Regions from separate parts of the Allosaccharopolyspora coralli genome, predicted to be linked through region 1. Evidence: predicted binding sites of a transcription regulator. Region 1 holds the regulator's gene; the other holds the start of a gene.
The links. Region 1 encodes LexA, which represses DNA repair genes until DNA is damaged. Its sites were predicted from a motif close to CGAACACGTGTTCG; they were not measured.
Positions count from the first base shown of each region.

Region 2: GIY23_RS09045 (Rv2578c family radical SAM protein) is a predicted target of LexA. The motif match lies at 9,256-9,269, and genes of this name have one in related genera.

Region 1 is NZ_CP045929.1:1,656,416-1,668,486, forward strand. Features, by position in the region: gene GIY23_RS07890 (DUF349 domain-containing protein) at 232-1,569, opposite strand; gene GIY23_RS07895 (class III extradiol ring-cleavage dioxygenase family protein) at 1,902-2,612, shown strand; gene miaA (tRNA (adenosine(37)-N6)-dimethylallyltransferase MiaA) at 2,624-3,541, shown strand; gene dapF (diaminopimelate epimerase) at 3,552-4,421, shown strand; gene hflX (GTPase HflX) at 4,596-5,966, shown strand; gene GIY23_RS07915 (NHL repeat-containing protein) at 5,963-7,027, shown strand; gene lexA (transcriptional repressor LexA) at 7,061-7,765, opposite strand; gene nrdR (transcriptional regulator NrdR) at 9,430-9,915, shown strand; gene GIY23_RS07935 (vitamin B12-dependent ribonucleotide reductase) at 10,067-12,071, shown strand, end outside.
Region 2 is NZ_CP045929.1:1,889,837-1,901,907, forward strand. Features, by position in the region: gene GIY23_RS09000 (hypothetical protein) at 1-250, shown strand, start outside; gene GIY23_RS09005 (RelA/SpoT family protein) at 471-2,786, shown strand; gene GIY23_RS09010 (peptidylprolyl isomerase) at 3,000-3,854, opposite strand; gene GIY23_RS09015 (MBL fold metallo-hydrolase) at 4,009-4,695, shown strand; gene hisS (histidine--tRNA ligase) at 4,721-5,986, shown strand; gene GIY23_RS09025 (hypothetical protein) at 5,983-6,660, shown strand; gene GIY23_RS09030 (TetR/AcrR family transcriptional regulator) at 6,686-7,249, opposite strand; gene GIY23_RS09035 (DMT family transporter) at 7,249-7,572, opposite strand; gene GIY23_RS09040 (YibE/F family protein) at 7,641-9,062, opposite strand; gene GIY23_RS09045 (Rv2578c family radical SAM protein) at 9,279-10,412, shown strand; gene GIY23_RS09050 (GNAT family N-acetyltransferase) at 10,424-11,011, opposite strand; gene GIY23_RS09055 (APC family permease) at 11,048-12,071, opposite strand, start outside.

The DNA of each region.
Region 1 (12,071 bases):
CCGCCCCAGCTCCCGCCTCGCTGCGTTGGGATCCTTTCGAGTACAAGGAGTACGCGGCGCGAACCCCTGCCTTACGAGGCACGAACTCCGAACGCTGGAGCCCTCACCCTGCCGAGGCTGCTCACGCATGAGGCGTGGCCTCCGGGCACCAACCCAAGTTCCCAGGTTGCCCCCTGAGACCTCCGATCGTCGCCGACGTCCCCGCACGGGACGTCAGCGGCGATTCGGCGATCAGCGACTCGCCAGGGCCTGCTCGGCGGCCGCGAGCCATTCCTGCCACTGTTCGGCCTGCTCATCGGCCTTCTGTGCGCGTCGCTCGTCCCCGGCAGCGCGGGCCTTGTCCGCCTGGTTCCGGAACTGCTCGACCCGCTCGCGGAACTGATCGACGCGAGCCTGCGCTTCGGGATCGGTGCGGCGCCACTGGGCGTCCGAGGCGGACCTGACGCGGTCGGCGACAGAGCGCAGTCGCCCCTCCAGGTCGCGCATCCGCTCGCGCGGCACCTTGCCGATCGCGTCCCAGCGTTCCTGAATGCGATGCAAATGCTCCTGGGCGGACTTGAGGCCGTGCGCGGGATCGATCTGCTCTGCCTCGGAGAGCAGCTGTTCCTTGAGTGTCGCGTTCTCCTCGAACTCGGCGTCCCGTTCGGCGAAGGCCGCGGAACGGCGCGAGAAGAACGTGTCCTGAGCCGTCCGGAACTGCTGCCACAGGGCGTCGTCGGACTCCTTCGGAGCCCGGCCGGCGGCCTTCCAGTCCGCCATCAGCTGCTTGTACCGGGCCGCGGTCGGGGCCCAGTCGGTCGATTCGGTCAGCGACTCGGCTTCCTCGACGAGCTCTTGCTTCCGTGTCTTCGACGCGGCACGTTGCCGATCGAGCTCGGCGAAGTGCGAACCGCGCCTGCGGTTGAACGCTTCGCGCGCCTTGGAGAACCGACGCCAGAGCTGCTCGTCGGTCTTACGGTCGATGCCCTTGATGGTCTTCCACTCGTCGAGGATCGCCCGCAGCCGGTCACCGGCGCTCTTCCACTGGGTGGCCTCCGAGCCGATCCGCTCGGCCTCGGCCGCCAACTCCTCCTTGCGTGCCACCGCATCGGCCCTGGCCTGCTCCTTGTCGGCCTTGCTCTGTTCGATGGCCCGGTGGGCGTGGTCGACGACGTAGTCGATCCGAGCCGTCAACGAGGCGAGATCTCCCACGACGGCCGCCTCCGACACTCCGTCGCGGAGATGCTGCGCGGTGGTGAGCGTGTGCTTCGGGTCCCCGGCGTGGCTGTTGAGGCGCGTCTCCAACAGCTCGACCTCGGTCCGCACGTCGTCGAACTTGCGGGCGAAATGGGCGAGGCCTTCGTCGGCTGCGCCTGCCTGCCAGGAGCCCACTGCCCGTTCGCCGTCCTGAGTCGTGACGAACACCGTGCCCTCGGCATCGACGCGGCCCCATCGCTCGGGAGCGTCGGACGCGATCGGAACGACGGGGGGAGCTGCCCGCGTCTCGCTCGAAGCCCCGTCGGCGGCGGTCGAGGCCGGGTTGGGCGCCGATTTGGCGACGGCCCCGGCGGGCGTGTCCTGTTCCGTCATGGCCGGTCTCCTCCTTGCGTGCCCGCTGTGATGGTCGGGCGCCCCGTCGTGTCGGGGCCCAGCGAGCGGTGAACACGGGCGGGGCTTCGCCCGATCACCGTCGGCGCATTCAAGCAGTTCGGGCGCGGTACGGGAACCGTGGCCACCGTGGTCGCCACCCAGCCGTCACCGTCAGTGCACGACGCGGCCGCGGTCGGCACGCCGTGTGCCCGTGTACCGCACAGTGTGATCGGTGAGTCCACGCTGTGCACGCACCCGGGTGTGACTGCCGTGAACGCCCCTCTCGAACGCCTGCTCCGCGTCTCGATGTGAGGACCTCTACCGTGCAAGGTGTGATCGCCCGCCTCGCCGTGTTGCCGTACCCGCCGTTGCTCGTGCCGGACCTGACGGTGCGTTCGGATTCACGGCTCGAGCATCTGCGCGGCGCTTGTTTGCGCGCCGTGACCAGTGTGACGGAATCCGCTACCGAATGGGTGGCAGTCGGGGTGGATGGTTTTCGCGCAGGTGTGTACGGCCCCCGTTCCGGCGGGACCTTCGCCGGCTACGGGGTGCCGGTCCCTGTGTCGTTGGAGCACGGTGTGCCGACCGAACCGGGCCTGCCGTTGCCCGGGCTTATCGCAGGATGGTTTCGCGAGCAGGCGGGGGCCGCCCGCGTCACGGTGCACGTCCTGGACGCCGACGCGGGGGAGGACGAGATCGCCAGGCTCGCCCATCGCGTCGTCGCAGGGCCCGCCGTCGGAGTGCTCGTCCTGTCCGAAGGCAGTCGTCGTCGCAACGAGCGCTCGCCACGACCACCACATCCGGACGCCGCCGCGGTGGACGCGCGTCTCGCCGCGGCCCTGGCCACGGCGGACACGAACGCACTGCACGGGCTCGAGCCGTCGATCCTCTCGGATGTCGGAGTCGACACGGTGCCTGCGCTGCGGTTCCTGGCGACGGCCGCCGACGCGTCGGGGCACGACTGGCGTCCGGAACTGCTCTACGACGACACTCCGTTCGGGATCAGTTACCACGTCGCGCTGTGGTCACCGTCCGACGACTAGGCTCGGAGCCCGTGTCCACGGCGTCCGAACCCCACCTCGTCGCGGTCGTCGGCCCGACCGCCACCGGCAAGTCCGACCTCGCCATCGATCTGGCGGAACAGCTCGGCGGGGAGGTAGTCAACGCCGACGCGATGCAGCTCTACCGGGGCATGGACATCGGGACCGCGAAGGTGCCGGTCGACCAGCGTCGAGATGTCCCGCACCACCTCATCGACGTGCTCGAAGTGACGGACACGGCCTCGGTCGCCGTCTACCAACAGCAGGCACGCGCGATCGTCGAGGACTTGCTCGGCAACGGCGTCACCCCGGTCCTCGTCGGCGGCTCCGGGCTGTACGTCCAGGCCGTCGTCGACGATCTCCGGTTCCCGGGGACCGATCCCACGGTCCGCGAACGCTGGGAGCTCGAACTTCAGGAACACGGAGCCGAGGCGTTGCACCGACGCCTCGGCGAACTCGACCCGGCGGCCGCGGTGGCGATCCTGCCCAGCAACGGTCGACGGTTGGTCCGGGCTCTGGAGGTCATCGAGATCACCGGTGAACCGTTCTCCGCGAACCTGCCCACTCCCGGGCCGGCCCGGTACGGCGGGGTGCTCATCGGTCTCGACCGGCCGGCCGATGTGCTCGACGAGCGCGTGGACGCACGCGTGACGCGGATGTTCGACTCCGGTCTTGTCGAGGAGGTGCGTCGCCTCGAGAAGTGCGGTCTGCGCCACGGCCGGACCGCGTCCCGTGCGCTGGGGTATCAGCAGGTGCTGGACGAGTTCGACGGCTCACAGGACATGGCCGACGCCGCAGCGGCGACCGCACGCGCGACCCGCCGGTTCGTGCGCAAACAGCGCTCCTGGTTCCGCCGGGACCAGCGCATCCACTGGTTCGACGCGGGAAGCGCCGACCTCCTGGCCGACGTGTCCGCGGTGCTGGAACCGTAGACTCGGAACCGTGCACGAGCCGATCAGCGACCCGCCCGCCGGTCCCCGCTATGCGAAAGGACACGGCACGGAGAACGATTTCGTCCTTCTGCCCGATCCGGACGGCGAACTCAAGCTCACCGGTGCCCGAGTTCGTGCCCTCTGCGACCGCAGGCGCGGCCTGGGCGCAGACGGTGTCCTCCGGGTGGTCCGGGCCGGTGGTCTCGACGAGGAACTTCCTGGCGGGACCAACCCGGACACCTGGTTCATGGACTATCGCAACGCGGACGGGTCCGTGGCCGAGATGTGCGGGAACGGTGTCCGTGTCTTCGCGCGCTACCTCGTCGAGACCGGCCTCGCCGCACGCGGAGACCTGCCCGTCGGAACTCGGGCGGGCGTGCGCGCCACCCACGTGCACGACGACGGCCGCGTCACCGTCGATATGGGGCCGGTGACCGCGCACGGTCTCTCCACCACACGCGCCGACGGCCATGAATTCTCCGGTCTCGTCATCGACGTCGGCAACCCTCACCTCGCCTGTGTCACCGAGCTCGACGTACGGACGCTGGAGATCACCGCCGCACCGACGCACGACCCGGCCGTCTTTCCCCACGGCGTGAATGTGGAGTTCGTGCAGCCAGTGGGTCCGGACCGGGTGCGGATGCGAGTGCACGAACGCGGGGTCGGCGAGACCCGCTCGTGTGGTACCGGCACCGTCGCGGCGACCCTCGCCGGTCTCCGTGCAGCGGGGGCCGACACCGGGCTGCGAACCGTCGAGGTTCCCGGCGGCACGGTGGAGGTCGAGGTCACTCCCACCACGAGCACCCTGACGGGCCCCGCCGTACTCGTCGCGCACGGCAGGCTCGATGCGGACTGGTGGGAGCGTTACGAAAGCGACTGAGCGGCGTGTCCGCTCTTGTCGAGGATGAAAACGACTCGCTCGGCGTGGATACTGGTACCCGATATGAGAAATCCTGTGACACGTACCGCCGAACTCGATCCGGTCGAGGCCGCGGAATTCGACGCCCTGCTTGCCGAGGACACCCCTTCCACCGAAGAACCGTCGACGGGGGAGATGCAGCTCGCCGACCGGGCTTCGTTGCGGCGGGTGTCCGGGCTCTCCACCGAACTCACGGACGTCACCGAGGTGGAGGTCCGCCGCCTGCGCCTCGAACGGGTGGTTCTGGTCGGTGTGTGGACCGAGGGAAGCGCGGCTCGTTCGGAAGAGTCGCTGACCGAACTCGCACGGCTCGCCGAAACGGCCGGATCGGAGGTCCTGGAAGGGCTCGTCCAGCGCCGCGACCGTCCCGACCCGGCCACGTACGTCGGCGCGGGCAAGGTGCGCGAACTCCGTGACGTCGTCGCCTCCACCGGAGCGGACACCGTCATCTGCGACGGTGAGCTCTCACCCGGCCAGCTGCGACAGCTGGAGGACAAGCTCAAGGTCAAGGTGGTCGACCGGACCGCGTTGATTCTCGACATCTTCGCCCAGCACGCCAGCTCCAAGGAAGGCAAGGCGCAGGTCGAACTCGCCCAGCTCCAGTACTACCTCCCACGGTTGCGCGGGTGGGGCGACAAGATGTCTCGGCAGGCGGGCGGCCGCGCCGGCGGCGCCGGCGGCGGTGTCGGCACCCGCGGTCCCGGTGAAACCAAGCTGGAGACCGACCGCAGGCGCATCCACAAACGGATCACCAAGCTCCGCAAGGAGCTGGCGGCAATGCGCACCGTGCGCGAGACCAAGCGCGGGCGTCGTGCGGCCAACGCGGTCCCCGCGGTCGCCATCGCGGGCTACACCAACGCCGGGAAGTCGAGCCTGCTCAATGCCCTTACCCGGGCGGGTGTGCTCGTCGAGAACTCCCTGTTCGCGACCCTCGACCCGACCACGCGGCGAGCGCGGACGCCGGACAATCGCGACTACACGCTGACCGACACCGTCGGGTTCGTCCGCCATCTGCCACACCAGATCGTCGAGGCCTTTCGCTCGACGCTGGAGGAGGTCACCGGCGCCGACCTGCTGGTGCACGTGGTCGACGGCGCCGAGCTGGCCCCTCACGACCAGGTGTCGGCGGTGCGCGACGTACTCAAGGACATCGCGTCCGAACACGACGAGGCCATGCCGCCCGAGCTGCTCGTGGTGAACAAGATCGACGCCGTCGACGCCACCCGGGTCGCCGAACTCCGTCGGCTGCTGCCGGAAGCGGTGTTCGTCTCGGCCCACAGTGGTAAGGGAATCGAGGGGCTCCGCGAGATCATCGCCGACCGGATACCGCGGCCGGATGTGTTCGTCGACGCCCTCGTCCCGTACACGCGAGGCGAACTCGTCGCCCGAGCACACGCGGAGGGTGAGGTCATCGACGAGGACCACACCGCGGAGGGCACGCGACTCCGGGCGAAGGTACGTGCGGAACTGGCGGGGGCGCTGAAGCCGTTCACGGGCACCGGGTGAGACTGGCGCGACGGTTCGGCGCGGTGGTGACCGCGCTGACGCTCGGCGTGGCGTGGCAGTGGATTGCCGCGCCGAGTGGAGCCGCGCAGCCACCGCCGCCGGAGTTTCCCCCGCCGAGCGCGATGTGTACGGTCACCGACCCAAGCTTGGACGAACTCTCGGGACTGGACTCGGACGGGGAGTCGTGGTTCGTCACCGGCGACGGAGGAACGTCGCTGTCGGTCGCAATGCTGGATCCGAGAGACTGTTCGGTGCGCGACGAGCGGACGGCACCGGCGGACCCGTACGACGTGGAAGACCTGGCGCTCGGCGCCGACGGCGAGGTGTGGCTCGCGGATACCGGTGACAACCAGCGCAAACGGGAGACCGCTGCGGTGCATGTGCTGTATCCGGACGGGCGGAGCGCCCTACACCGACTCACGTATCCCGATGGTCCGCACGATGCGGAAGCGATGCTGCTCGACGGTCGCGGCGTGCCCCACGTCGTCACGAAGGAACCGCTCGGCGAAGCTGGCGTGTATCGGCCCGCAGAACCGCTGGTCGACGGGGAGACCGTGCCCTTGGAGCGGGTCGGGTCCGTGCGGCTCGGCCCGACCACCACCCCCGGTGGGCCGGTAGAGGGCAGCATCGCCAGCGCTGTCGTGACTGGTGGAGCGGTCAGCGCGGATGGACGGACCGTTGCTTTGCGGACTTACACGGATGCGTACGTCTTTCCTGCCCCCGAGGGCGACGTCGTCGCTGCGCTGGCTCGCCGGCCACTCCGGGTTCCGTTGCCTGACGAGCCCCAAGGAGAGGCTGTGGCGTTCGAACCCGACGGCGCACTGTTGTCGGCCTCGGAAGGATCGCAACCAGTGCGCATGGTGCCGGGAGTCGAGCAGGCAGCCTCCGGCGAGGCGGGGCCACCGTCGGATGCGACAGGGGACGAGGAACCGCCTCCCGCAGAGCACGCCGGTGAACCGGAATCAAACGCGAACACGACGGGACAAAATCTCGCCATCGCTGCGGTGTTCGCCGCTCTGATCATGTATTTCGGCGGCAAGCTCGCCCGATTGAGGTCGTGATTCGCCGGTCGATCCGCCGCGCGTCGACGGGCGTCAGAGTCGGCGCAGGACCGCGACGACTTTGCCCAGTACGGTCGCCTCGTCGCCCAGGATCGGCTCGAACGCCTCGTTGTGCGGCATGAGCCAGACGTGGTCGGAAGTGCGCTTGAACGTTTTGACCGTCGCCTCTCCGTCGATCATCGCCGCGACCACATCGCCGTTGTCGGCTTCCGGCTGCTGGCGGACGGTGACCCAGTCGCCGTCGTTGATCCCGAGGTCGATCATGGAGTCGCCGACCACCTGCAACAGGAACAACGTCCCCTCGCCGACGAGTTCCTTGGGAAGCGGGAAGACGTCTTCGATCGCCTCCTCGGCGAGGATCGGTCCGCCCGCGGCGATACGGCCCACGACCGGAACGTAGGCCGCCTCCGGCCGCGCTTTCGCGTCCGCTTCGTCCGCCTCCTCGACGAGCACGCCGACCGTGCGGGGCCGGTGCGGGTCGCGACGCAGGAAACCTTTCCGTTCCAGCACCCGGAGCTGGTACGCGACTGAGGAGGTCGAGGTGAGGCCGACCGCGTCGCCGATCTCCCGGACGCTGGGCGGATATCCGCGTTGCCTCATCCACGCGCGGATCGCTTCGAGTACGCGGCTCTGGCGTTCGCTCAGTCCGTCTGCGAAGGCGGCCTGGCCGGTCGTGTCGGCCCTTGCTTCCTCGGTCGGCGCGTTCGCCGACTCCGTCGAAGCCACCGTCTCAGCCACCTCAGCCTCCTGCCGGCGCGTCGCGCCTCGTTGTGCGTGCGGTTCCACAGTAGACGGCGATCGACCGCGGATCAAACACCTGTTCGAGCTAATTTCCGCCGACACCTGGTGCTGTCGGTGCCGTCTGGTACACAATCGCACAGAGGTTCGATCGAACTGGTATTCGATCAAGATCGACACGCGTGACACCCGTTCGCGTGGTCCTGGGTATGGAGGAGGCGACATGACGGCCAACGTGGAGACTCGGGCGCGGGCCGAACTCGGGCAGTCGGCGGCGGATAAGCCGCGTGCCGCGGCGGCCGAGCGGGGGCGCCTCCAACTCCGAACGTCGGCCGCTCGCGGGTCGGATGCGGGCGCTGCCGCGGGCCTGTCGGGACCGGCCGGTCCGCGAATGTCGGAAAGGCGACGGGCGTCGTCTCGGACGACCAGCGTGTCGAGGGGCAGGAGGGCGGTTCGCGCGAGAGCGCCCTTGACGCCTGCGACGCTTCGTCATTCGGTGTGGTTTACGGGTGCTGCGGCGTCAGGGGGCGGCGTCGGGGACGCGTCGGTGGTGCGCGGCGGGCGCGAGTCTCAGTGGGACGAGGGTGAACGTGCGCCTCGGCGACGGGCAGTGACACGCTGCCGGCGCTACAGCCACGGGCTTCGGGGAGAATGCTCCCGCGGAGAAGGGCTCGTGTGGCTAGTCGCGGTTGCGGCGTGCACGTTCCTCGTCGTCGTGGTCGCGGGGTTCGTCGGAATCTCGGGCGGGGCTGTCGCTCTGCCAAGTCCCACCACCGTCGTCCAGGTGGAACCGGGCGACACGCTGTGGGGATTGGCGAATAGGCACGCCCCGCACGCGGACACTGCCGCGGTGGTGCGACGAATGGTCGAGATGAATGGACTGGAAGGGTCGGTCGCCCGACCCGGCGAGTCGCTCATCGTTCCTTCGGCCTGAGAAGCCTGTCTGTGTTCTTGTTGTGATGCCCGTCAGGGCATGGTCTTGCGTGTTCAGCCCGAGCACGGTGAGAAGCTCCGGTGTTCCAGGTTGTCGCTCGCAAGGCCGGGGCCGCCGCTGCGTACGTGCTGGTACTCGAGGCGACCCCAACGCCGCGAGCGGCAAGCTGGGACGCGGGTAGGTGACCACCACCGCAGACCACAGACACCTTCTAACACTGAGAACGCATGTGGAACTGGGGTGGGTGGTGCGGTACCGACACCCGCAGTGCACGCCTGACTGCGTTGTGGTCCTCTTGGGTGCCACCGTATACGCGGCGGGATCCCCTGCCTTGCGAGGCACGAACTCCAATGCCGGAGCCCCTCACGCTGCCGCGGCTGCTCACGTATGAGGCGTGCCTTACGGGCGCACATGTCAGTTCCCACATGCACTCTGAGTCGCAGCCGAGGATGGGATCCGACGGTTGACGCAGATCAGCGACCTTCGGTCGGTGCGATCACGCGACATCGCCGTGTCGGTTTGCCAAGCAGTACTCGCAGGCTTAGAGTTGACCACAACATCTAGTAGTTACGTCGTTGTGTTTCCTCCACAGCTTGGGCCTGCATCGTGTTCGGTGTGTGATCGTCGTGGTGCGTTGCGGATCTGTCGGTGGTCTGAGTGACTATGTCCTGACGGCGGGAATTCAGGGGGACGTCACCCGCGTTGGCGAGGGCGTCAGAAGGGGGCGATCGTGCGGTGTCCGTTCTGCCGCGGCGAGGACTCGCGGGTGGTCGACTCGCGAGAGATCGACGAGGGGCAGGCGATCCGTCGGCGCCGATCCTGTTCCGCCTGCGGGCGACGGTTCACCACCGTGGAGGAGGTCGTGCTCTCGGTGGTCAAACGATCCGGGGTCACGGAGTCGTTCAGCAGGGACAAGGTGGTCCGCGGTGTCCGTCGAGCCTGCCAAGGGCGCCCTGTCGAAGAGGATGCGCTGCAGCAGTTGGCGCACAAGGTCGAGGATTCGGTGCGCTCGCAAGGGGTAGCCGAACTCCAGAGCCACGAAGTCGGCTTGGCCATCCTCGGTCCGCTCCGCGAGCTCGACGAGGTCGCCTACCTGCGGTTCGCCAGCGTCTACCGCGCCTTCTCCTCGGTCGAGGACTTCGAGCGGGAGATTCGGGATCTGCGTGCGGCAGACGTGTTAGTCGAGCCGGACGAAACGGTGGGCAGCGGTGAGTAGGAAACGACGACGGTCGTCTCGGGGCGGAGCGGGCACACGGCGACGCGCGGTCCGCCGGGCGTGGAGAGCGAACGACGACCAGATGGGACCGAACCGGACGGGGAGCCCGGACGGGGGAAAGGCACGAGCGAGCGAGGAAGAGGGTCAGGTCATGACAGAGACCGTCGGCAGTCCGGTCGGGGCCGCAGGGGAGTCGGGCTCGGGTGCCCGCGAAGGACTCCGGGTCGAGCGGGTGTTCACCACGGCAGGAGTGCACCCGTACGACGAGGTGGGCTGGGAGCGCCGGGACGTCGTGATGACGAACTGGCGAGACGGCACCGTCAATTTCGAGCAGCGCGGCGTGGAGTTCCCCGATTCCTGGTCGCTGAACGCTGTCAATATCGTGACCAGCAAGTACTTCCGTGGCGCAGTGGGCACCGAGGAGCGTGAGAGCAGCTTGCGCCAGTTGATCGACCGCGTCGTCAAGACGTATGTCGGTGCCGGCGTCGAGCAGGGCTACTTCGCCACCGACGCGGACGCGGAGGTCTTCGAGCACGAGCTGACCTGGATGCTGCTGCACCAGGTGTTCAGCTTCAACTCGCCGGTGTGGTTCAACGTCGGCACGACGTCGAAGCAGCAGGTCTCGGCATGCTTCATCCTGTCGGTCGACGACACGATGGAGTCCATCCTGGACTGGTACAAGGAAGAAGGCCTGATCTTCAAGGGAGGCTCGGGGTCGGGTCTGAACCTGTCCCGTATCCGGTCGTCGAAGGAGCTGCTCTCCTCGGGCGGGACGGCCTCCGGTCCCGTGTCGTTCATGCGCGGTGCCGACGCCTCTGCGGGCACCATCAAGTCCGGTGGGGCGACGCGGCGTGCGGCGAAGATGGTCGTGCTGGACATCGACCACCCGGACGTCGACGAGTTCATCGAGACCAAGTCCCAGGAAGAGCACAAGATTCGCGCTCTGCGGGACGCCGGATTCGACGTCGACCTCGGTGGTGCCGACATCGCCTCGGTGCAGTACCAGAACGCGAACAACTCGATCCGGGTCTCCGACGAGTTCATGCGCGCGGTCGAGAGCGACGGCGAGTTCGGTATGCGTGCGCGGACCGACGGCTCTGTCGTCGAGACCGTGCGTGCTCGCGACCTGTTTCGCAAGATGGCGCGAGCGGCGTGGGAGTGCGCCGATCCCGGAATTCAGTACGACGGAACCATCAACGACTGGCACACCAGTCCCGAGACCGGGCGTATCACCGCGTCGAACCCGTGCAGTGAGTACATGCACCTGGACAACTCCAGCTGCAACTTGGCTTCGCTGAACTTGATGAAGTTCCTGCGCGACGATCAGACCTTCGACGCTGAGGTCTTCCAGAAGGCCGTTGAGTTCGTGATCACCGCGATGGACATCTCGATCTGTTTCGCGGACTTCCCGACCGAGTCGATCGGGGACACCACTCGCCGGTTCCGGCAGCTCGGGATCGGGTACGCGAACCTGGGTGCACTGCTCATGGCGACCGGGCACGCGTACGACTCGGATGGCGGCCGTGCGCTCGCGGCGGCCGTCACCTCGCTGATGACCGGCACCGCGTACAAGCGCTCCGCCGAGATGGCCGGTGCGGTCGGAGCCTACGATGGCTACGCGCGCAACGCCGACGGCCACCGTCGGGTGATGCGCAAGCACGCGGCGGCCAACGACCTGGTGCGGACCTACCACCACAACGATGTCGCGGTACACCGGCAAGCCACGCAGGTGTGGCAGGACTGCCTTGAGATCGGTGACCGCAACGGCTGGCGTAACGCGCAGGCCTCGGTGCTGGCCCCGACGGGGACCATCGGCCTGATGATGGATTGCGACACCACGGGTATCGAACCGGACCTGGCGTTGGTCAAGTTCAAGAAGCTCGTCGGTGGCGGGTCGATGCAGATCGTCAACCAGACCGTCCCGCGCGCGCTGCACTCGCTGGGGTACCAGGAGGAGCAGGTGGAGGCGGTGGTCGAGTACATCGCCGAACACGGGCACGTCATCGACGCACCGGGTCTGCGTCCGGAGCACTACGACGTCTTCGACTGTGCGATGGGCGAACGCTCCATCGCGCCGATGGGGCACGTACGGATGATGGCGGCCGCGCAGCCGTTCCTGTCCGGTGCGATCTCCAAGACGGTGAACATGCCGGAGT
Region 2 (12,071 bases), 230 kb from region 1:
CGTCACCGACGGGCTGTGTCCCACCTGCGCGCTGCGGTCCGAACGTGGGGTCAACGAGCTCGTGGGAGACACGCCGGTCGAGTACTGCGAATTCAATGGCAAGGCCATGAAGATTTCCGGGCTGCCCGCGCACACTCACCTCGCTGACACGACGACCGAACACGCGGATTCGGCCGTACCCGGCTCCGTGCTCAACGCCCCGGACATCGACCGTGAGACCACGCTGCGCAATGCAGGCGGTGGCGCCTAGATGAACACGGAGCGCGCCGTTCGGGCCCGAGCGCGTGAGCGAGGGACCGGTGATCGGCCCGACCGAACGGCGAGGGGGCGTTCCTCGGTACGGACGGACCGTTCGTCGTGGCCGACGCGATCCCGGCACGGAGTGCCTCGGCAGTAGCGGTATCCTCGATACACGGGTCCTTGAGGACCGGACCTGGGACGAGTGACCATCGCGGCGCCCGGGAGCGTGTGTGAGCCAAGACCTCGAGCCGACCGCGTCGGCCGTCGGGCCGACCTCGCCGCGACCTGCGTCGAAGACGCGGCGGGTGCGGGCCCGGTTGGCGCGGCGGATCACAGCGCAACGGCCGGGGACCCTCAAGCAGGTGCTCGAGCCGCTGGCCGCGGTGCATCGTGACCTGCATCCGCAGGCCGACCTCGGACTGCTGCAGCGCGCCTACGACGTCGCCGAACACCAGCACAGCGAGCAGCGGCGCAAGTCCGGCGACCCGTACATCACCCATCCGCTCGCGGTGGCGACGATCCTCGGCGAGCTGGGAATGGACACGACCACGCTGGTCGCCGCGCTGCTGCACGACACGGTGGAGGACACGGCCTACTCGGTCGACGACCTGGCAGCGGACTTCGGCGACGAGGTCGCGCACTTGGTCGACGGGGTCACCAAGCTGGACAAGGTCAAGCTGGGGGCGGCGGCCGAGGCCGAGACCATCCGCAAGATGGTGATCGCGATGGCCCGCGACCCGCGGGTGCTGGTGATCAAGCTCGCGGATCGGCTGCACAACATGCGCACGATGCGGTTCCTGCCGCCGGAGAAGCAGGCCCGCAAGGCGCGCGAGACACTGGAGGTGCTGGCCCCGCTCGCGCACCGCCTCGGGATGGCGACCGTGAAGTGGGAGCTGGAGGACCTCGCGTTCGCGATCCTGCAGCCGAAGAAGTACGACGAGATCGTGCGCCTCGTCGCGAACCGCGCCCCGTCGCGGGACACCTACCTCAACAAGGTGGTCGAGGAGCTCTCCACGCATCTGAAGCCTGCCCGGTTGTCGGCGACGGTCGAGGGGCGTCCGAAGCACTACTACTCGATCCACCAGAAGATGATCGTCCGGGGTCGCGACTTCGACGACATCCACGACCTGGTGGGTGTGCGGATCCTCGTCGACGAGGTGCGGGACTGCTACGCGGCGATGGGCGTGGTGCACGCGCTGTGGCAGCCGATGCCCGGCCGGTTCAAGGACTACATCGCCCAGCCCCGGTTCGGCGTGTACCAGTCGTTGCACACCACGGTGATCGGCCCGGAGGGCAAACCGCTCGAGGTGCAGATCCGCACCCAGGAGATGCACCGTACGGCCGAGTACGGCATCGCGGCGCACTGGCGCTACAAGGAGACCAAGGGCCGCAACGGGCAGCAGGCCGGCGGCAAACAGGCCGTCGAGGTCGACGAGATGGCGTGGATGCGCCAACTGCTCGATTGGCAGCGAGAGGCCGCCGACCCCGGTGAGTTCCTCGAGTCCTTGCGCTACGACCTCCAGACTCGCGAGATCTTCGTGTTCACCCCGAAGGGCGACGTCATTACCTTGCCCTCCGGGTCGACGCCGGTGGATTTCGCCTACACAGTGCACACCGAGGTCGGCCACCGCTGCATCGGCGCGCGCGTCAACGGTCGGCTCGTCGCGCTCGAACGCAAGCTGGAGAACGGCGAGGTCATCGAGATCTTCACCTCGAAGGCCGAGGGCTCCGGGCCGAGCCGGGACTGGTTGTCGTTCGTTGCCTCGCCGCGGGCGAAGACGAAGATCAAGCAGTGGTTCGCCAAGGAACGGCGGGAGGAGGCGATCGACTCCGGCAAGGACGCGATCGCCAGGGAGATACGCCGCCTCGGGCTGCCGCTGCAACGCCTGGTCTCCGCCGAATCGATCGGCGCGGTCGCCAAGGAGTTGCACTACGTCGACATCACCGCCCTGTACGCGGCGGTGGGGGAGCGGCAGCTTTCCGCGCACCATCTCGTGCAGCGGCTCGTCGCACTGATCGGCGGTGAGGACCAGGCCGAGGACGAGATCGCCGAACGGTCGACGCCGTCGACGATCCAGCGCCGCAGCACCGGAGACTCCGGCGTCGTGGTCAAGGACGTCAGCGACGTGTGGACGAAGCTCGCGAAGTGCTGCACCCCGGTGCCGGGCGACGAGATCCTCGGGTTCGTCACCCGGGGCGGTGGGGTCAGTGTGCATCGCACCGACTGCACGAACGCCGACGACCTGCGCAAGGAACCGGAGCGGTTGGTCGAGGTGGAGTGGGCGCCGACGTCGTCGTCGCTGTTCCTGGTGGCGATCCAGGTCGAGGCGCTGGACCGGCACCGGCTGCTCTCCGACGTCACGAAGATCCTCGCCGACGAGCGGGTGAACATCCTCTCGGCGTCGGTGACCACGTCGAACGACCGGGTCGCGGTGAGTCGCTTCTCGTTCGAGATGGGCGACCCCAAGCATCTCGGGCACGTGCTCAAGGCGGTCCGCAACATCGAGGGCGTCTACGACGTCTACCGCATCACCTCGGCTACGTGAGGTCGGCGCACTGTGCGTGCGGTGCGGGTGGCGGAACCTCCGGGCGCCGTCTCGCTGCGGGCGCGCCTTCTTGGGTAGCGACCTACGCGGCGAAGGCACTGCCCTCGCGAGCCGACGCTCGGAGAACCCGCGGCGGTGCCGGTGGCGTACGTGGCGGAAGGCGCCTTGCGGCCCTTGCCCATGCCTGCACCCCGGCACCGCCGAGTGGATCGGTCAGGCTTGGACCTGGACGTCGTTGAAGGTGACGTCGAGGTTCGGCTTGCCGCCGCCGGGGCTGGGTTCGAAAGAGCCGTCGTGACCGGCCTTCGCGATCTCGTCGATGACCTTGAGGCCGTCGGCTGAGATCGTCCCGAACACCGTGTAGTCCGGGGGCAGCGGCGCCTCACCGAAGACCATGAAGAACTGGCTGCCGTTGGTGTCCGGCCCCGAGTTCGCCATCGCGAGGTAGCCCCGCCCGTACTGCAGCTCGGGGAACGTCTCGTCCGCGAACGAGTATCCGGGACCACCGCTGCCCTGTCCGGTCGGGTCGCCGCACTGCAGCATCTGCAAGCCTTCGGTCCCGATCCGGTGGCAGCTGGTGGCGTCGTAGAAGTCCTGCTGGGCGAGCGAGACGAAGCTGTTCACCGCGCACGGCGCCAGCGGGCGATCCAGCGTCAACGGGATGTCGCCCTGGCTGGACTTGATCGTCGCCTCGACGGTGCCCTTCGAGGACGTGTCGCCGCCTTCGGGCGGCTGCACCGGCTTCGACGCTTGTCCGTTCGCCGGGTACTCGCACTGCACCGGGTCGGGTAGCGGCTGCGGACGCTGCGGCGCTGGTGCGGGCTCAGTGGGAATGTTGACAGGCTGTGCCTGCTCGCCCTGTTGCCCCTGCTGGCCGCCCGGAGCCGCGGCGGGGTCCTCACCGCTGGTGCTACTGAAGTACGCGAAGCCCACGACGACCGCGACGACGACGGCGACCGTCGTTCCGATCGCGATCATCCGTTGCCGTTTGGCCTTCTGTTCGCGCGTGGCGATCTGGCGTTCGAGCTTGCGCTTGGCGGCCGCACGGCGCTGTTCGTTGCTGGGCACCCTGCTCCCTCCCGGTCCGTTGTGACCTGACGTCGGCACGCAGTTTATGCGGTGGCGGGTTCGGCGAAACCGCCCGAGGTGGGCCAGCTAGCCTGGGGAGGTCGCGTCGTGCGTGGCGCGGTGTCCTCCGTCGGTCGAACGAAAGGTGGCGCGCGTGCTTGTCGTCGGGTTCCCGGTCGGCGCGTTCCAGGCGAACTGCTACGTCCTCGCTCCGGGGCGAGGGCAGCATTGTGTCGTCGTCGACCCAGGTCAGGACGCCCTCGACGGGATCGCGGAGCAGCTGTCCGAACACGAGCTGACCCCGGCAGGCGTGCTGCTCACCCACGGACACTTCGACCACGTGTACTCGGCGGAACAGGTCTGCCGCGAGCACGGTGTCCCGGCGTGGATCCATCCAGACGACCGGTACATGCTCACCGACCCGGCTGCCGGAATCGGCCCGATGGGGCAGCAACTGCTCGGCGACCTGTCGGCCTGGCCCGCGCCGCCGGAGGTCCGGGAGATCGCCGACGGCGACGTCATCGAGGCGGCGGGCCTGCGATTCGACGTCACGCACAGCCCCGGCCACACCGGCGGATCGGTGCTCTTCGGTGCCGGTACCGACGAGGGCGGTCGCCTCGTGCTCGCGGGCGACACGCTGTTCGCCGGTGCCATCGGACGGACCGACATGCCCGGCGGCGACCACGGGCAGATGCTGCGCACCCTGGCCGAGCGCGTGCTGCCGATGGACGACGAGGTCGTCGTCCTGCCGGGCCACGGACCCACCACGACGATCGGGCGCGAACGCGCGGAGAACCCGTTCCTGCAGGGGCTGGCGACCCCGGACGGCTCCGCTTCGTGACCCAGGAGAACCGGAACAACCACGGATGACCACTTTCACCGCCCCCAAGGGCATTCCCGAATACTTCCCGCCGAACTCGGCGGCGTTCCTCGCCGTGCGGGACGCGCTCACCGACGCCGCGCGCCGGGCGGGCTACGGCTACGTCGAGCTACCGCTGTTCGAGGACACCACGCTGTTCGCGCGCGGCGTCGGCGAGTCGACCGACGTCGTCAGCAAGGAGATGTACACCTTCGCCGACCGTGGTGGTCGCTCGGTGACCCTGCGCCCCGAGGGCACCGCCGGCGTCATTCGTTCGGTCATCGAGAACGGACTGGACCGCGGCCAGTTGCCGGTCAAGCTCTACTACCACGGCGCGTTCTTCCGCTACGAACGTCCGCAGGCGGGCCGATACCGGCAGTTGCAGCAGGTCGGGGTCGAGGCGATCGGCGTGGACGATCCGGCGTTGGACGCCGAGGTCATCGCGATCGCAGACGAGGGATACCGGCGGCTCGGGCTCACCGGGCACCGTGTGGACCTCTCGTCCCTCGGCGACGACACGTGCCGCCCGCAGTATCGCGAGCGGCTGCTGGCGTTCCTGCGGTCGCTGTCGCTCGACGAGGACACACGTGAGCGCGCGGAGATCAACCCGATGCGTGTGCTCGACGACAAGCGTCCCGAGGTGCGCGAGCTCGTCGCCGACGCGCCGTTGATGGTCGACCACCTCACCGACTCGGCTCGCGAGCACTACGAGTCGGTCAAGCAGCACCTCCGTGACCTCGGAGTCGCGTTCAACGAGAACCCGCGACTGGTGCGAGGCCTGGATTACTACACGAAGACGACGTTCGAGTTCGTTCACGACGAACTGGGGTCCCAGTCCGGCATCGGAGGTGGCGGGCGCTACGACGGCTTGATGGCCGAACTGGGCGGGCAGGAGCTCTCCGGTGTCGGGTTCGGACTCGGCGTGGACCGCACCTTGCTGGCCTGCCGGGCGGAGGGACTCGACGTCGGCAGCGCGGCGCGGTGCGATCTCTACGGGGTCCCGCTCGGCGACGCGGCCAAGCGCCGGCTCGTCCGCGAGGCGGGAGCGTTGCGCGCGGCCGGCGTCCGGGTCGACCTCGCCTACGGCGGAAAGGGTCTCAAGGGCGCCATGAAGGCGGCCGATAGATCGGGGGCACGGTTCGCTCTCGTCCTCGGTGAGCGTGACCTCGAAGCGGGGGAGGCGCAGCTCAAGGACCTCAGTACGGGTGAGCAGCGTTCGATGCCATTGGACGGACTGGTCGACGAGGTGCTCAGCGCGGTGGCGAAGGCATGACCGACCCCGAGCCGTCGCCGTCGGCTTCACCCGGTGAGCCCGCGCCGGAACCGGAGACGGTTCCGCTCGACCTGCTCGACCGCAGCATGATCCGGAAGCGAGCACGCAACGTCGGCGTCGTGGCGATCGTGCTCGGATGTGCGTTCGGCGGACTCGTCGGGCTCGTCGCCGGGCCGACGGGGTTTTTCGTCGGTGCCGCCGTCGTGGCAGTGCCGGTGTTGCTGCTCGCGTGGAGCGAGGCCCGCAAGACCTACTGGCTGCGTGGCGGGCGGCTCGGGGTCCGGGCGTTCGGAACCCGGGTGGTCGACCTCGCCGACGCCGAGCGATTGGACGTGCTGGTCACCGACGTACGGGGAGCACGGACCGTGAGCCTGCTGGCCAGCGGGCCGCCGAAGGGCAAGACCCTCAACATCGCACTCGCGACCTACGCGGGTACGGGCGGGCGTGAACAGGGCGTCTACTCGCTGCGGCGGCTCGCCGACGCGCTCGCGGCAACAGGACATTCGCACGCGCTGGTGCTCTCCGAACTGCTCGTCGCCCAGCTGCGTTCCGAGGCCCGGGGCGACGCGGCACCGGAGCGGCCGTTGTATCGGCTCGCGTCGGCGGCGCCGCAGGGGCGGATGGCGCAGCGAGTGCCCGCCCAGGCGGTGTCCCGCTTCGTCGCATCCCTGTAGACGAGATCCGGCTCTGGAGGCGAGCTCAGCGGAGCAGGCTCGCCAGGGTTTCCCGCACCTGCTCGGGGGCGGTGGAATGTTGGCCGCAGAGACAGCGTAGGAACAGGCCGTCGACGGCGGCGGTAACACCGGCACGGGCTGTCGGCTCGGGCACGTAGCGCGCCATCAGCGCGTCGAGGGCCGCGGTCCACCGATCGAGTTCGGTGCGCAGCCGGTGGTTCCGCGCGGCGAGAAGGAACAGTTCGTACTCGGCGTGCAAACGCGCTCGGTTCTCACAGGCGTCACCGGAGATCTCCGCGGCGAGCAGCTCCAGCGCGCGGGATTCGCTCTCGGCACCGATCTGTTCGAGCCGTTCGATGTAGCGGTCGTTGCACGCGGTGAGCGTGGCGAGCAGCAGCGACTCGACCGTGGCGAAGTAGTACAGCACCGCACTGGGAGGCAGACCCGCCTCGCGGGCGACCGCGCGTTGGGTGACACCGGCTGCCCCGCTGTGCCCAAGCACCCGAATGGTCGCCTCGAGCAGCAGCCTGCGTCGGTGCTCGCCTTTGCGGCGGCGCCCGTCGGCCTCGGCGTCCACCGAGCGGTTCATCAGTGCTCGGCTCCCATCTCCAGTGCCATCACGCCGGCGATGACCAAGGCGATTCCGACGATCTGTATCCAGGTCATGCTCTCGCCCAGGAAGACGGCGCCGATCACCGCCAGCAGGGCGATGCCGAGCGCTGCCCACACGCCGTAGGCCACGCCGAGGCTCATTCCGCGCACGAGTGCGAGCGAGAGCAGGTAGAACGCGGCTCCGTAGCCGACGAGCACGATCGCGGACGGCACCAGCCGGGTGAAGCCCTCGGAGAACTTGAGCGCCGTCGTGGCGCTGACCTCGCACACGATCGCCAGGGTCAGAAAGATCCACGGCATGCGGCTACCTCCGAACAGCGAAAGAACCTGAGCGATTGCTCCAGATTCTACCGACGTCTCCTCGACCGTCAGTCGCGGTCCCGGCGAGGGGTGGTCGGTCGCCAGTGGGTGGCGGTCGTTGCGCTCGCCGACGCCGCTCGCGCGACCCGATCCGCCGGACCTGCGGAGGCGGCGTCCGACTCCCGCACCGCGACGAGCGCGGCGATCAGCGTCGTGATCGGCACGGCGGCGACGAGGCCGATGCTGCCGACGAGCGTGCGTACCACCTCCTGCGCGACCGACTGGGACGTGACGATCTCGGTGAAAGTGCGCCCGGACAGCGTGTAGGCCAACAGCAGCGGCAGCGCGGCGCCCGCGTAGGCGAGGACCAGGGTGTTCACTGCGGAAGCGACGTGATCGCGGCCGATGCGCACGCCCGCGGCGTAGAGCTCCCGCCACGACATCGACGGATTCGCGCGCCGCAGCTCCCACACCGCGCTGGTCTGCGTCACCGTGACGTCGTCGAGCACCCCGAGAGCGCCGATGACGATGCCGGCCAGCAGCAGTCCCCGAGGGTCGATGGAGGCGCCGAGCGCACCGATGAGCCCCGCGGTGTTCTCGTCGAGTCCGGTCAGCTGCGTCGTCGCGGAGAACAGGGCGCTGAGGCCGCCGATGAGACCGAGGCTCACCAGCGTGCCCAGCACGGCGGTGGAGGTGCGTGCCGAGAATCCGTGGGTCAGGTACAGGACCGCGAACATGATCACGCCGGAGCCGACGACCGCCACCGTGAGCGGATCGCGTCCCGCGAGAATGGCGGGAAGAATGAACCCGACGAGCACGATCAAGCTCAGTCCGAGCGCGATCAGCGACGACAGGCCCTTCCAGCGACCGAGCACGAGCACGGCCGCCGCGAAGACGAGTGCGACCACCAACAACGAACCGCTGCGCTGGAAGTCGACCAGCTGGAAGCTCGACTCGGCCCCGGGGTCGGTGCCGGAGTAGGCGAGGACCACCTCGTCACCGGCCGCGAAAGCGGGCGTTCCGGGTTCGCGCGGAACGGTCTGCTGGATCGTTTCCCCGGATGCCGGCCCGTCCTGCATCAGAACGTCGACGATGAGGCAGCCCGCCTCGCCGGGAGCCGGTGTGGTTCCGCCTTCCGTGCAAGATCCGACAGTGCTCGCGACGATCTCACCGTTGACCGGGTACTGGCCGAAGCCGAGGTCGGCGCCGGTGCGTTGGTCGTGGCCGAACGGGTAGAGCACGAGAACACCGATGATCGCGGCGGCGGCGAACGGGACGAGTGCCAGGGCGAGCAGGTGTTTCACCGGCCGAGAAGCCGGTGGCGTCGGCCCGTGCCCGTGCCCGTGCCCGCTGCTGCGCTGTCGCGAAGGCCCTGCTTCCGCAGGAGTGTTGCGGTGGATGTTCTGGTCGCCCAGTGCGGAGTTGCGCCCGGCACGACGGCCGCGTTCGTGCGAAGTGGGGGAGCGGCGCTCGAGATCGTCATCAGCCACCCCGGCATCGTATGGCGGTACCACGGTGGGCTCAGCGAGTAGTCGAAAACGCCGCCCGACGTCGAGCTACCCGGGATGAGGCGAGCGGCACTTTCACCTCGCGAGACGAGGCGAAAGTGCCGCTCGCCTCAGTGGGGAGGTGGAGTGGTTTCGCACGATCGAGGGGCGAGGTGGCGATCGGTCGACAGCGGTTCGAAACTGTGTTCGAATGTACCCATGCGATGGGAACAGCAGCGCGTGGACTTCGGGCAGTCGGTCGAGTCCCAGGACGCCGTCCGGGCGGAGACGGCGGCTCTCGACCTCGACCTCGGTGCACTCCCGGAACGACGCGGTGTCCCCGACGGTGGCGGTCGGGCGGGGCTGCGGCTGCCGGACCCTGTCCCCATCGAGTCCGGAACGGACGACGCGTTCGCGATCGAGATCCGCGCGAAGAGCATCATCAACCGCGTACCGAGTGCCTCGCAGGTCCCGTTCCGGTGGACGATCAACCCCTACCGGGGGTGTGGGCACGCCTGCCGATACTGCTTCGCGCGGAACACCCACACCTACCTCGACCTGGACTCCGGCCGCGACTTCGACAGCAAGATCGTCGTCAAGGTCAACGCCGCCGAGTTGGCCCGTCGCGAACTCGCTGACCCGAAGTGGCGCAGGGAACCGATCGCGATGGGGACCAACACCGATCCGTACCAGCGCGCCGACGGCGTGTATCGCTTGATGCCGGGGATTCTCGCTGCGCTGCGGGACCACGCGAACCCGTTCTCGGTGCTCACCAAGGGAACCCTCATCCTGCGGGATCTGGACCTGTATCGGCAGGCGGCTCAGGTCACCGACGTCTCGGTAGCGGTGTCGATCGGATCGCTCGACGAACAGCTGTGGCGCGTGGTGGAGCCGGGCACGCCGTCACCGCGACGACGGCTCGACGTGATCCGCAGGTTCGGGGAGATCGGAATCGGCTGCTCGGTTCTGATGGCACCGATCCTGCCCGGCCTCAGCGACTCCGACGAGCAGATCGACGAGACCGTCCACGGCCTGATGGACGCGGGCGCGACGAACGTGACCCCACTGGTGCTGCACCTGCGTTCCGGGGCTCGCGAGTGGTACCACCACTGGTTGCAGGACGAGCGTCCCGATCTTCTCCCGCTCTACGAACGCTTGTACCGCAGGGGTGCGTACCCGCCGAAGTCCTATCAGGACGATGTCGTGCATCGGGTTCGAGAGGCGCAACGCCGGTACGGTGGCCGTACGGTCGACGATCGGGAACAACCGGCTCGAGCCCACCGCGGAGCGCGGCCGCGGGCGGCGGTGCCATCGGCCGGCGGGGGCGCTGCACGGCAACTGAGCTTGCTGTGACGTCCGTCGGGTCAGGCAGGTGGCTTCATCATCGGCCACATCGACGGCCCGTCCGGAAGGTCGATCGTCGCGCCGGTGAGGGTGTAGCCCATGCGTTCGTAGAGAGCGCGATTGCGCGGCGCCGAGGCTTCGAGGTACCCGGGAACACCTTGCTCGTCGAGCGTCGCGTGATGATGCAGCAGCAGGTCCGTGCCGTGGCCCCGGCTCTGTACACCCGGTTCGACTGCGAGGAAGGCCAAGTGATGTACCCGATCCTCAGGATGCGCGGCGTGCATCCTGCTGTCGAGGGCTTCGAAGCGTGGATAGTACTCGCCGGTGATCGCGGCCATGCGTTCCTCGTACTCCGCGGGGCCCTCGTCGTCAGGCAACAACCACAGCGCGACGCCGTGTCCGTCGGCGGTCGCTTCCACCTGGCCGCGTTGCAGCGCGTGGTCTACGAAGACCCGGAAATACTCGTGGAACAGCCGGTCTCGGTCCACGTCGTCGGTCATGGTGGCGCCGAGCCAGCCGGTCACCGGGTTGTCCTGGAACGCCCGACGCACGACGCCGGTCACGTGTTCCGAGTCGGACGGGGTGCAACGAACGATCGTGCTGCTCATGGTGCGGTACTCCAAGGCATGGTCGGTGCGTGGGGGTCAGTCCCGGACAGGGCCGAGTTCGGCGAGGGCGCCGCGGCCGATGAGGGTGTACGCGTCGGGACTGCGGCGCCGCATACGCAGCCCCCACAGGACACCGACGGCCAACGCGACGACGTACAGGGCCGGAATCGCCCAGGTCACCGGAGTGCCAGGCGGAACGCCCAGCAGAACGTCCATGTTGGACAGGGCGAGGCCTACGCCGGTGCAGAGCAGCAGCGACGAGAGGACGGCCGCGATCATCGTCGGTATCGAGGCCCCGGCTGTTCGTCGTCGGGCGAAGAACACGACGACGCTGATGCTGGTGCCCGCGAGCAGCGTGAGCACCCCGAGGCCCCCGCCGGTGCCGAGGGTGAAGAACAGGTGCACCATCGGGTCGAGTCCCGTCGCGGCGAACAGCACCAGCACGACCAGCCCGATCGAGGACTGCACCACCGAACCCACCTTGGGCGAGCCGGACCGGCGGGAGGTCAGTCCCAGCACGGACGGCAGGACCTGTTCGCGGCCGAGGGCGAAGCTGTACCGGGCGACCGTGTTGTGGAACGAGAGCAGGCCGGCGAAGATGCTGGTGAGCAACAGAATGCGTGCGATGTCCCCCGCCGGCCCGCCGAGTTGGGCGGCGACGGCGTTGAACAGCAACTCGGGGCCCTGCTCCTGGGAGGCCGCGACGATTCCGTCCGGACCGAAGTTCACCGTCAGCGCCCAGGACGACAGTGCGTACAGCGCGGCGATCACGAGCAGCGCGGTGAAGGTCGCGAGCGGAACGGTGCGGCGCGGGTCGCGCGCTTCCTCGGCGTAGACCGTCGGTGCTTCGAAACCGACGAACGCCGTGGCGGTGACGACGATGGGTGCGCCGATCGCCAGCGTGGCGAGGTTCGACGGGGCGAGCGTTTCGAAGGAGACCGAACCGGACGCCGGGTTGGCGATCATGACGATGTCGGCCACCAGAATGATCGCGCACTCCGCGGCCAGCAGGAGGGTGAGCACCCGTCCGTTGATGTCGATGCGCAGCACCCCGAGCGCC